Linked DNA regions of Cupriavidus necator N-1. The protein of the gene in region 1 interacts with the protein of each later gene in a pairwise test. Links are inferred from orthologs where the notes say so. Each region holds a gene or a part of one and is shown on either strand. Other genes may lie near its edges.

Region 1 (6,305 bases):
CATCTGCGTCTCGCCCGGGCCGTGCAGCCCGAAGGAAGCCGGCATCTCGGTGGCAGCGCTGCAGCACTTTGCCGGCAGGATCCCGCTGCTGGGCGTGTGCCTGGGCCACCAAGCCATCGGCGAGGCTTTCGGCGGCAAGGTGATCCGCGCCAAGCAGGTGATGCACGGCAAGGTCAGCACCATCGAGACTACGCAGCAAGGCGTGTTCGCCGGGCTGCCCAAGCACTTCGACGTGACGCGCTATCATTCACTGGCAATCGAGCGCGAAACCCTGCCCGATTGCCTGGAGATCACCGCCTGGACCCCGGACGGCGAGATCATGGGCGTGCGCCACAAGACGCTCGCCGTAGAAGGCGTGCAGTTCCATCCCGAGTCGATCCTGTCCGAGCATGGCCATGCGCTGCTGGCCAACTTCGTCAAGGCGCCGCGATGAGACTGCTCGATTCCGCACCTTCCAGCCCGCACCACGCCATCCAGACTGTCAACGAGAACGCCATGATCACGCCGCAAGAAGCCCTGACGCGCTGCATCGAGCACCGCGAAATCTTCCATGACGAGATGCTGCACCTGATGCGGCAGATCATGCAGGGGCAGATCTCGCCGGTGATGGCCGCCGCGATCCTGACCGGCCTACGCGTGAAGAAGGAAACCATCGGCGAGATCTCCGCCGCCGCGCAGGTGATGCGCGAGTTCGCCAACAAGGTGCTGGTGGCAGATCGCGAGAACTTCGTCGATATCGTCGGCACCGGCGGCGACGGCTCGCATACCTTCAATATCTCCACCGCATCGATGTTCGTCGCGGCCGCCGCCGGCGCCAAGATCGCCAAGCATGGCAACCGTGGCGTCAGCTCCAAGTCGGGCAGCGCGGACGTGCTGGAAGCGCTGGGCGTGAACATCATGCTGACGCCCGAGCAGGTCGGCCAGTGCATCGAAGAGACCGGCATCGGCTTCATGTTCGCGCCCACGCACCACCCGGCGATGAAGAACGTCGCCCCGATCCGCAAGGAGATGGGCGTGCGCACCATCTTCAATATCCTGGGCCCGCTGACCAATCCGGCCGACGCGCCCAACATCCTGATGGGCGTGTTCCACCCCGACCTGGTCGGCATCCAGGTGCGCGTGATGCAGCGCCTGGGCGCGAAGCACGCCATCGTCGTGTACGGCAAGGACGGCATGGACGAGGTCTCGCTGGGCGCCGCCACGCTGGTGGGCGAACTGAAGGACGGCGAAGTGCGCGAGTATGAGATCCACCCCGAGGACTTCGGCCTGCAGATGATCTCCAATCGCGGCCTGAAGGTGGCCGATGCGATGGAGTCGAAGGAAATGCTGCTTGAAGCGCTGACCAACGTGCCGGGCACCCCGCGCGAGATCGTGTCGCTGAACGCTGGCACCGCGCTGTATGCCGCCAACGTGGCCGACTCCGTCGAAGACGGCATCCGCCGCGCGCGCGAGGCGATTGCCAGCGGCGCGGCGCGCGAGAAGCTCGACCAGTTCGTGCGCGCCACCCAGCAGTTCAAGTAAGAGACGCGAATATGTCCGACATCCTGCAAAAGATCCTGGCCGTGAAGGCCGACGAAGTCGCCGCCGCACGCAAGAAGCGCGACCTGCCCAGCCTGCGCGCCGAGGCCGAAAGCCTGCGCACTGAGCCAGGCCTGGCACCGCGCGGCTTTGAGCGCGCGCTGCGCGAGAAGATCGCCGCTGGCCAGGCCGGCGTGATCGCCGAGGTCAAGAAGGCATCGCCGTCCAAGGGCGTGCTGCGCGAGCACTTCGTGCCCGAGGCGATTGCCGAAAGCTACGCCAGCCATGGCGCTGCCTGTTTATCGGTGCTGACCGACGTGAACTTCTTCCAGGGACACGCCGACTACCTGAAGCGCGCCCGCGGCGCCTGTCCGCTACCGGCCCTGCGCAAGGACTTCATGGTCGACCTGTACCAGGTCTATGAAGCGCGCACCTGGGGCGCCGACTGCATCCTGCTGATCGTCGCCGCGCTGGACCCGGGCCTGATGGCCGACCTGGAAGCCTGTGCGCTCGAGCTCGGCATGGATGTGCTGGTGGAAGTGCACGGCGACGACGAGCTCGATGCGGCGCTGCGCCTGAAGACTCCGCTGCTCGGCGTGAACAACCGCAACCTGCGCACCTTCGAGGTGTCGCTGGACAACACCCTGGACCTGCTGCCGCACATGCCGGCCGACAAGCTGGTGGTGACCGAGTCCGGCATCCTCGGCCCGGCAGATGTGAAGCGCATGCGCGATGCCAACGTGCATGCCTTCCTGGTGGGTGAGGCGTTCATGCGGGCGCCGGATCCGGGCGTAGAGCTGGCGCGGCTGTTTGCCTGAGCCATGGCCCAGGAAATCGAACTCAAGCTGACCGTCCCCGACGACGCGCTGGCCCCGCTGGCCGCCTGGCTCGACGCCAACGGCGCCCCGCAGGGCGAAGCCACGCTGCTCAACGTCTACCTCGACACCCCGGAACGCGACCTGGCGCAGGCGCGCGCCGCGCTGCGGTTGCGCCGCAAGGGCGAGCAATGGCTGCAGACACTGAAGACCGCCGGCAGCAGCCAGGGCGGCCTGGCCACGCGTCATGAATGGGAGGCAGAGATCGCCGGCGAGACCATCGAGCTGCAAACCTTCCCCGCGGAAGCGCAAACCGTGCTCGCGCCACTGATCGGCCGGCTGGTGCCGGTGTTCCGCACCGACTTCGTCCGCCGCACCTGGCTGGTCACGCAGGACGGCGCGCGCATCGAGGCCGCGCTCGACTCCGGCACCATCACCGCGCCGGCCGCCACCGCGCAGGAACCCATCCAGGAACTCGAACTGGAATGGCTCGACGGCGACGCCGCGCACGCGACCAATGCCCTGCGCGCCTTTGCCGCGCGGCTGACCACCGTTGGCGCGCTTGCACCCTCGGACCTCAGCAAAGCCGCCCGCGGCTACCGCCTGGCGGGAATCACCGAAGGCAAGGCCTCATAATCGCGGTTTTCCCGCCAAGCTTTCCTCACGCATGCAAGCTGATCTCTTCGCCGCCGAAGCCCCCCGCGCCCCCGGCGAACCGTCCCCTGCGGCCAGCCTGCAGGTCCAGGCCGACGCCCTGCCCGCCGCCTGGCGCACATTGATGGACCCGTGCATCCGCGTGCCGGCGTGGCAGGAACTGGCCGCCTTTGTCGACGGCGAACGTGCCGCTGGCAAGGCGGTGTTCCCGCACCATGTCTTCCACGCGCTGCACCTGACCCCGCCCGACGCGGTCAAGGTGGTGATCCTGGGCCAGGATCCCTACCACGGCACCGGTACGGTCGGCGGCGTGGAGCTGCCGCAGGCGCACGGGCTGGCGTTCTCGGTGCCGGAGGGCATCAAGGTGCCCCCCAGCCTGCGCAACATCTTCAAGGAAATCGCAGCCGAGTTCGGCGCCAACGGCAACGGCGCGCCGCGCACCTCCGGCAACTTGGAAGGCTGGGCGCGCCAGGGCGTGCTGCTGCTCAACACCGTGCTGACGGTGGAACAGGGCCAGGCCGCCAGCCACGCGCGGCGCGGCTGGGAAGCCGTCACCGATTGCCTGATCCAGAACCTCGCCGCCAGCCGCCCGAATCTTGTGTTCATGCTGTGGGGCAGCCACGCGCAGGCCAAGAAGCCGCTGCTGGGCGCCGGCCACTGCGTGCTGGAAGCGCCGCATCCGTCGCCGCTGTCGGCGCACCGGGGCTTCCTGGGCTGCGGGCATTTCCGCGAGGCCAACCGCTGGCTGGAAGCGAACGGCCGCACGCCGGTCGACTGGACCGCCGCCTAGTCCATCAGATCGTCGGCCGGAACTCGAAGCCGCCAAACTCCCCTTCCCCAGGCCCGACCTCGACCAGCGTCACCTGCGCCGCCGGCGGGCCCTGTTCCATCCACGCCTGCAGGGCTTCGAGCTGCTTGACCGTGCCGTGCGCCATCACCTCGACGGTGCCGTCGATCCGGTTGCGCACCCAGCCGCCAAGCCCCAGGTCGTCCGCCGCGTCGGCGCAGGCGGCGCGGTAGCCCACGCCCTGCACGCGCCCATGCGCGACCAGGCGCCAGGTTTCCTTCTTCATGGCTTTTCCCTTTGAGCGCACGTCGGCAGCGTGCGCGATCTGTCATCCACACCAAGTAAACTAGACCGCCATGCCGGGCGTTACAAAGGGATGCGCGCCGCCCGGCGTGAAGCCGGCGGCATGCGGGCTTTGCCATTGTCCGCCGGGGCCGCGATCCAGGGCCGGGTTACAAGCCCTGCCATCCAAGCTCGATACAAGCCCGAGAAGCGCCCATGATGCCACCCGCCGACCGCCGCGCGGCCCAACCCGCCCCTGGCTTTGACAGCCAGCTGCTGCGCGCGCCGCCCAACCGCTTCGACCTCGCGCTGCTGCCGATCATCCTGGCCGTGATCGTGATGGTCGCGTTCGCCGCGCAGCAGATGAACGCCCCGTTCCAGCCCGACCAGCAGCTGGCGGTGCACCTGGACGTGGCCTACCTGCCCTACTACCTGATGCGCACCAGCATCCGCATGCTGGCGGCGCTGGCGGCGTCGCTGCTGTTCTCGCTGGCCTTCGCCGCGCTGGCGTCCAAGAGCCGCACGGCCGAGAAGGTGCTGGTGCCGGCGCTGGACATCCTGCAGTCGATCCCGGTGCTGGGCTTCCTGTCGATCACCGTGACCGGCTTTATCGCCCTCTTTCCCGGCAATATCGCAGGGGTGGAGTGTGCGGCGATCTTCGCCATCTTCACCTCGCAGGCGTGGAACATGGCGTTCAGCCTGTACCAGTCGTTCCGCACCATCCCGGGCGATTTGCTGGAAGCGGCGGCCATGTTCCGGCTGTCGCCGTGGCAGCGCTTCTGGCGGCTGGAAGTGCCGTTCGCCATGCCGGGGCTGCTGTGGAACATGATGATGTCGATGTCCGGTGGCTGGTTCTTCGTGGTGGCGTCCGAGGCTATCTCGGTATCCGGCCACGATATCCGCCTGCCCGGCATCGGCTCCTATATCGCGCTGGCGATCCAGCAGCAGGACCTGGCCGCGATCGGCTGGGCGATCCTGGCGATGCTGGTGGGCATCCTGCTGTACGACCAGCTGCTGTTCCGCCCGCTGGTGGCATGGGCCGACCGCTTCCACTTCGAGACGCTGGCGCAGGACAAGCTGCCGCAGTCGTGGCTGCTGGACCTGCTGCGCCGCTCGGCGTGGGTGGGTGCACTGCTGGCGCAGACGGCGGCGCTGGCCGGACGCACGCTGGCGTGGGGCGCGCGCCGCGGGCAGGCCCCGGCGCAGCCGGACAATCCGCGGCGCGCGCTGTGGCTCGGCCGGCTGCGCGACGCCGTGATCGTGCTGGTGGCATTGGCCGCATTGCTGCGCGTGGGCTACTTCGTGCACAGCGAAGTGGGCTGGGCCGAGGTCGGGCATGTGCTGTGGCTCGGCACGATTACGATGGTGCGCGTGGTGGTGCTGATCGCGCTGGCGGCGCTGGTGTGGGTGCCGATCGGCATCCGCATCGGCCTGAACCCGGAGCTGGCGCGCATTGCCCAGCCGATTGCGCAGTTCCTGGCCGCCTTCCCGGCCAACCTGATGTTCCCGCTGGCGGTGATGCTGATCGTGCGCTTCGGACTGAACCCGGAGATCTGGCTGAGCCCGCTGCTGATCTTCGGAACGCAGTGGTACATCCTGTTCAATGTGGTCGCTGGGGCTTCCGGCATTCCCACCGAACTGAAGCTCGCCGCGCGCAACTTTGGCCTGCGTGGCTGGCTGCTGTGGAAGCGCTTCCTGATCCCCGCAGTCTTTCCCAGCCTGCTGACCGGGCTGGTGACGGCCGCCGGCGGCTCATGGAACGCGAGCATCGTGTCCGAGTACGTGACCTGGGGCGACCGCACCATCGTCGCCACCGGGCTCGGCAGCTATATCGCCGAGACCACCGCGCGCGGCGACTTCCCGCGCATTGCGCTGGGCATCGGCGTGATGGCGCTGTTTGTGGTCGGCTTCAACCGGCTGCTGTGGAACCGCCTGTATCAACTCGCGCAAGAGCGCACCCGCTTGTAAGGCAACGATGGCCGAGAACATTGCATCCACCGCCGCCCCCGCCGTGATCGAGCTGCGCGGCGTCGGCAAGATCTTCCGCACCGCCAGCCAGAGCGACCGCGCCGTGCTCGAAGGCGTGGACCTGACGCTGCGCGAGGGCGAGATCGTCGCCATGCTGGGCAAGTCCGGCTCGGGCAAGTCCACGCTGTTGCGCATCATGGCCGGGCTGGTCGGCGCCGACCGCGGCGAGGTGCACTTTCGCGGCGAACGGCTGGCCGGCACCGCCGAGGGCATCGCCATGG
Region 2 (4,614 bases), 1.0 Mb from region 1 along the record:
AGCGTCAGGCGCGCCACGTTGTTGCGGTTGGCTGCCTTCAGGTCGACCGGCGTGCCATTGCGCGTCAGCGACTCGACGCCCTTGACGTTGCCGATCACCACCTTGTACGGGGCCGTGCCGCCACCGGCCATGGCCTGGCCAGCCTTGGCGGTACCGCCCATGACGATCTTGCCGCTATTGTCCCGGATCTCATACCAGGTATCGGCGGCAAAGCGGATCTGCAGTTCGCCCTCGCCTGCTGGCGCAGCCGGTGCCGTGGCAGCGGCAGGCGCGGAAGCGGCGGCGGCTGCGGGCAACACCGCAGCCGCGGGGGCTGCCGCGGCACTGGCCGGAGCGGTTTCGGCAGACGGCGCCGGCGAGTCGCTGGCGGCCATGACCGGCGGCAGCGCCGCCGTCACGGTGCCGGCTTCCGTGCTCTGGATCACGGCAGGCGCTTCAGCCGTTACGGTCTCGGCAGCGCTGCTGCGCGCTTCGATCCATGCGCGGATATGGTCAAGCCCGAACCAGCCGCCCGCGGCCACCAACACGGCCACCAGCGCCAGCCAGACCCAGCGGCCGCCGCTGCCGCCCGAGCGGAAGCGGTTGCGGTCGTCGAAGGCCGCATTGATGCCACCCTCGCGCTGCCGGGCAATTTCCGCCACCTGCGCCACCGGGCGCGGCTGGAAGCGTGCCAGCAGCGGGTCGATGTCGACATGCAGCATGCGGGCATAGGCACGCATCACGCCCTTGGCGAAGGTCACGTCGGGCAGTGCCTGCAGGTTGCCGGCCTCGATCGCGCGTAGCTTGCCTGCAGCCACCTTCAGCCGTGCGCTGACGTCTTCCACCGACATCCGCTGCGCCTCGCGCTCGCGCGCCAGCGCTGCGCCGATCTCGCGTGCGGCGGCTTCGCGTTCTCCTTCGTGCGCGCCCCCGCCGACTTGTTGCGTCGGTACGGCCTGGCCTGCGGCGCGGTCGTGCTCACTCATCCCATGCTCCTTGTTCGTAGGCGGTCAACTCACGCGAGTCGGGGAAGCGGCTGCGCAGTTGCGCCCCAAGCGCATCCTGCGTGCGGCTGTCGCCCTGACGGTGGGCAATGCGCGCTCCCAGCCAGAGGGATTGCGCATTGACAAATTGGCTGCTGTTGACGCGCTGGACATACTGCCGGGCCTGCGCGAAGTCGCCGCGCCGGTAGAAAACCAGCGCGAGGTTGGTGTTGGCCACCGGGTTGTTGCGGTCGTAGCCGAGCGCGGCCTTCAGGTTCTTTTCCGCTTCGGCGCTGTGGCCCTGGCGCAGCTCGCACGCACCCAGGCTGATCAGCGGCTTGGCGGGGCCGCCTGCGGACGGCGCCGACATCGCGCGCTGCAGCATCGGCACGGCCTCGCCGTAGCGCCCTTCCTGGCACAGGAACCAGCCGTAGTTGTTGAGCAGGTCGCCGTCGTTGGCACGCATCGACACTGCCGTGCGGAAGCTGTCATCAGCCAGCGTCCGCTCATTCATATTCATGTAGATCAGCGCGCGCACATGGTAGGCGTCGGCGAGCGCCGGATCGATGGCAATGGCCTGCTTGATCTCGTCAAGGGCGACCGTGTTCTGGCCGGCCTCCAGATAGTTGGTGGCCAGCTGCAGCCGGATGCCGGCGCGGCGCCTTGCATCGGTCTGGTCGGAAGCGGTCTGGGGATCCTGCGCCGGCGCATGCGGCAACTGGCAGCCGGACAACATCAGCAGCCCCAGCAGGGCCGCAGCGATCAGACGGATCATGCAGGGCGAACCTCCCGAGGCTGGCCGGAAGCAGTGACCGGCACCAGTGGCGTGATCTTGCCGAACTTGCCGCGCTCGGCCAGGCGGGTGCGGTCCTTGACTTCCCCGGCCAACTGGCCGCAGGCGGCGTCGATATCGTCGCCGCGGGTCTTGCGGATGGTGGTCACGATGCCTGCATCCATCAGCACCTGCGCAAAGCGCCGGATCTGATCGTTGTTGGAACGCTTCAGGCCCGATTCGGGGAACGGATTGAACGGGATCAGGTTGAACTTGCACGGCACGTCGGCCACAAGCTTCAGCAGTTCCCGCGCATGCTCGACGCCGTCGTTGACGCCATCCAGCATGCAGTATTCGAAAGTAATGAAATCGCGCGGCGCGAATTCCAGGTAGCGGCGGCATGCCGCCATCAGTTCGGCCAGCGGGTACTTCTTGTTCAGCGGCACCAGCACGTCGCGCAGGGCGTCGTTGGACGCGTGCAGCGACACGGCGAGAGCCACCGGGAGATCCTTGGACAGCCGGTCCATCATCGGCACCACGCCGGAGGTGGACAGCGTCACGCGGCGGCGCGACAGGCCGTATGCGTTGTCGTCGAGCATCAGGCGCATTGCCGGCACGACGGCGTCGTAGTTCAGCAGCGGCTCGCCCATGCCCATCATCACCACGTTGGAGATGACGCGGTCATCCTTGGGGCCGCGGCCCAGTTGTTCGCGCATGGCGAACTCTGCCATCCACAGCTGGCCGATGATTTCACCGGTGCTGAGGTTGCGCGAAAAACCTTGCTTGCCGGTGGAACAGAACCGGCAGTTGACGGCGCATCCTGCCTGCGAGGAAACGCACAGCGTGCCACGCGTTTCCTCGGGGATGTAGACCGTTTCCACCGCGTTGCCCTGGCCGACGTCGAGCAGCCACTTGCGCGTGCCGTCGGCCGACAGGTTGTCGGTGATGGCGGCAGGCGCGCGGATCTCGGCCCGCGTCGCGAGCTTTTCGCGCAGCGACTTGGCGAGATCCGACATGGCGTCGAAGCGGCTGGCACCGTAGTGGTGGATCCAGCGTTGCAGTTGCCGCGCACGGAACGGCTTCTCGCCGAGCTCGCCGCAATAAGCGGTGAGCGCGTCCGCGTCGAGGTCGAGCAGGTTGACGAGAGCGTTCATGACGGCAAACTCAGCTTCGGTGTCAGTCTAGTCCTGGCAGCAGCGCCGGACAATCAGCGGCTGTAGACGTTCATGCCCGGGAAGAAGAATGCCACTTCCACGGCAGCCGTTTCAGCAGCGTCCGAGCCGTGCACGGCGTTGGCGTCGATGCTGTCGGCGAAATCGGCACGGATGGTGCCCTTCTCGGCCTTCTTCGGGTCGGTGGCGCCCATCAGGTCGCGGTGCTTGGCGATGGCGTTCTCGCCTTCCAGGGCCTGGATAATGACCGGGCCGGAAATCATGAAGTCCACCAGGTCCTTGAAGAACGGACGCTCCTTGTGGACAGCGTAGAACTGCTCGGCTTCGCCGCGCGACAGGTGCACCATCTTGGCAGCAACGATCTTCAGGCCGGCGGCCTCGAAACGGGCGTAGATCTGGCCAATCACGTTCTTGGCCACGGCATCCGGCTTGATAATCGACAGGGTGCGTTCGATCGCCATGAAAAACTCCGAAAAATGAAGGGGTTACAAATGGATTAAACATGGGATTCTAGCACGAAGACTATGACCCTTTCGAGGGTCTTCCCTGCTCTGGCGTGTGTCGAGCCACCCTTGCCGCACAACCCGGCACCAAGTAGATCAAAGGGCACATTACAACCTTGTCATGCCAGGAACACGCCGCCCCGGCTAACATCCAATGTGAGCGGCACCGAACGGGCGCGAAGCATGTGCGAGGTGACTCCTGGGTTACCCCGCCCTTGCAATTCGATCTCCCAGGTGCCACATTGACGATGGTTCCGTCCGGGTTCCATACGAATCTTCGCATCCGAAGCCTCGCAGCCCCGGCGCCTCACCGTTTTGAGACAGGAGTCACCATGGATAACAAGCTGAACACCTACGGTTTCGGCAACAGTGCGTCGACCGTCACTGACGTCGTCGTTCGCAACCGGGTCTTGCGCAACACTTACTGGCTGCTGGCCCTCTCGATGATCCCCACCGTGCTCGGCGCGTGGATCGGCGTGGCCACCGGCTTCAGCTTCATGGCGGGCAGCCCCGGCCTGTCGCTGATCCTGTTCCTGGGCATCGCGTTCGGGTTCTTCTACGGCATCGAGAAGACCAAGAACAGCAGCATGGGCGTGGTTCTGCTACTGGCCTTCACCTTCTTCATGGGCCTGATGCTGTCGCGCCTGATCGGCGCGACGCTGCAGTTCTCGAACGGGCCGGCGCTGATCATGTATGCCTTTGGCGGCACGGCGGCGGTGTTCGGCACGATGGCCACCATCGCCACGGTCAGCAAGCGTGATTTCTCCGGCCTGGGCAAATTCCTGTTCGTCGGCGTGGTCCTGCTGATCCTGGCCAGCGTCGCCAATATCTGGCTGCAACTGCCCTCGCTGATGATCACGGTGTCGGTGATCGCCATCGGCATCTTCTCGGCGTACATCCTGTTCGATGTGCAGCGCGTGGTGAACGGCGGCGAAACCAACTACATCACCGCCACGCTGGCGATCTACCTGGACGTGTACAACGTCTTCGTCAACCTGCTGGCGCTGCTGGGCATCTTCGGCGGCAGCCGCGACTGACGGCAACCTCCCCTGCAGCATGAAAAAACCGGCCTGATGGCCGGTTTTTCTTTGGTGCGCCCGCCGCGATCAGCCGCGATCGAACACCGCGATCGACTCCACGTGCGAGGTATGCGGGAACATGTTGACCACGCCCGCGCCAGCGAGCCGGTAGCCCGCCTCGTGCAC

Evidence for each region. Proteins that work in one complex are often made in the same cells at the same time.
Region 2: the proteins of CNE_RS15935 (region 1) and ndk interact in binary tests that used the Escherichia coli proteins (3 or more experiments, as listed by UniProt). The link is inferred for Cupriavidus necator N-1 from one-to-one orthologs.

Annotation. Positions count from the first base shown.
Region 1 is NC_015726.1:3,398,085-3,404,389, forward strand. Bases 1,892-4,888 are described here. They hold CNE_RS15935 (uracil-DNA glycosylase), read left to right. Parts: upstream 1,892-3,000; coding sequence 3,001-3,777; downstream 3,778-4,888. Other genes in these bases: trpC (indole-3-glycerol phosphate synthase TrpC), read left to right, coding at 1,892-2,336; CNE_RS15930 (CYTH domain-containing protein), read left to right, coding at 2,340-2,969; CNE_RS15940 (acylphosphatase), read right to left, coding at 3,782-4,060; CNE_RS15945 (ABC transporter permease), read left to right, coding at 4,273-4,888. In the rest of the region: CNE_RS15915 (aminodeoxychorismate/anthranilate synthase component II), read left to right, coding at 1-433; trpD (anthranilate phosphoribosyltransferase), read left to right, coding at 496-1,521; more of trpC, read left to right, coding at 1,533-1,891; more of CNE_RS15945, read left to right, coding at 4,889-6,024; CNE_RS15950 (ABC transporter ATP-binding protein), read left to right, coding at 6,032-6,305. UniProt on the Escherichia coli protein: Excises uracil residues from the DNA which can arise as a result of misincorporation of dUMP residues by DNA polymerase or due to deamination of cytosine.
Region 2 is NC_015726.1:2,355,133-2,359,746, forward strand. Bases 1,655-4,614 are described here. They hold ndk (nucleoside-diphosphate kinase), read right to left. Parts: upstream 3,368-4,614; coding sequence 2,942-3,367; downstream 1,655-2,941. Other genes in these bases: pilW (type IV pilus biogenesis/stability protein PilW), read right to left, coding at 1,655-1,737; rlmN (23S rRNA (adenine(2503)-C(2))-methyltransferase RlmN), read right to left, coding at 1,734-2,888; CNE_RS11090 (Bax inhibitor-1/YccA family protein), read left to right, coding at 3,742-4,446; rlmD (23S rRNA (uracil(1939)-C(5))-methyltransferase RlmD), read right to left, coding at 4,516-4,614. Outside these bases: CNE_RS11070 (RodZ domain-containing protein), read right to left, coding at 1-965; more of pilW, read right to left, coding at 958-1,654. UniProt on the Escherichia coli protein: Major role in the synthesis of nucleoside triphosphates other than ATP. The ATP gamma phosphate is transferred to the NDP beta phosphate via a ping-pong mechanism, using a phosphorylated active-site intermediate.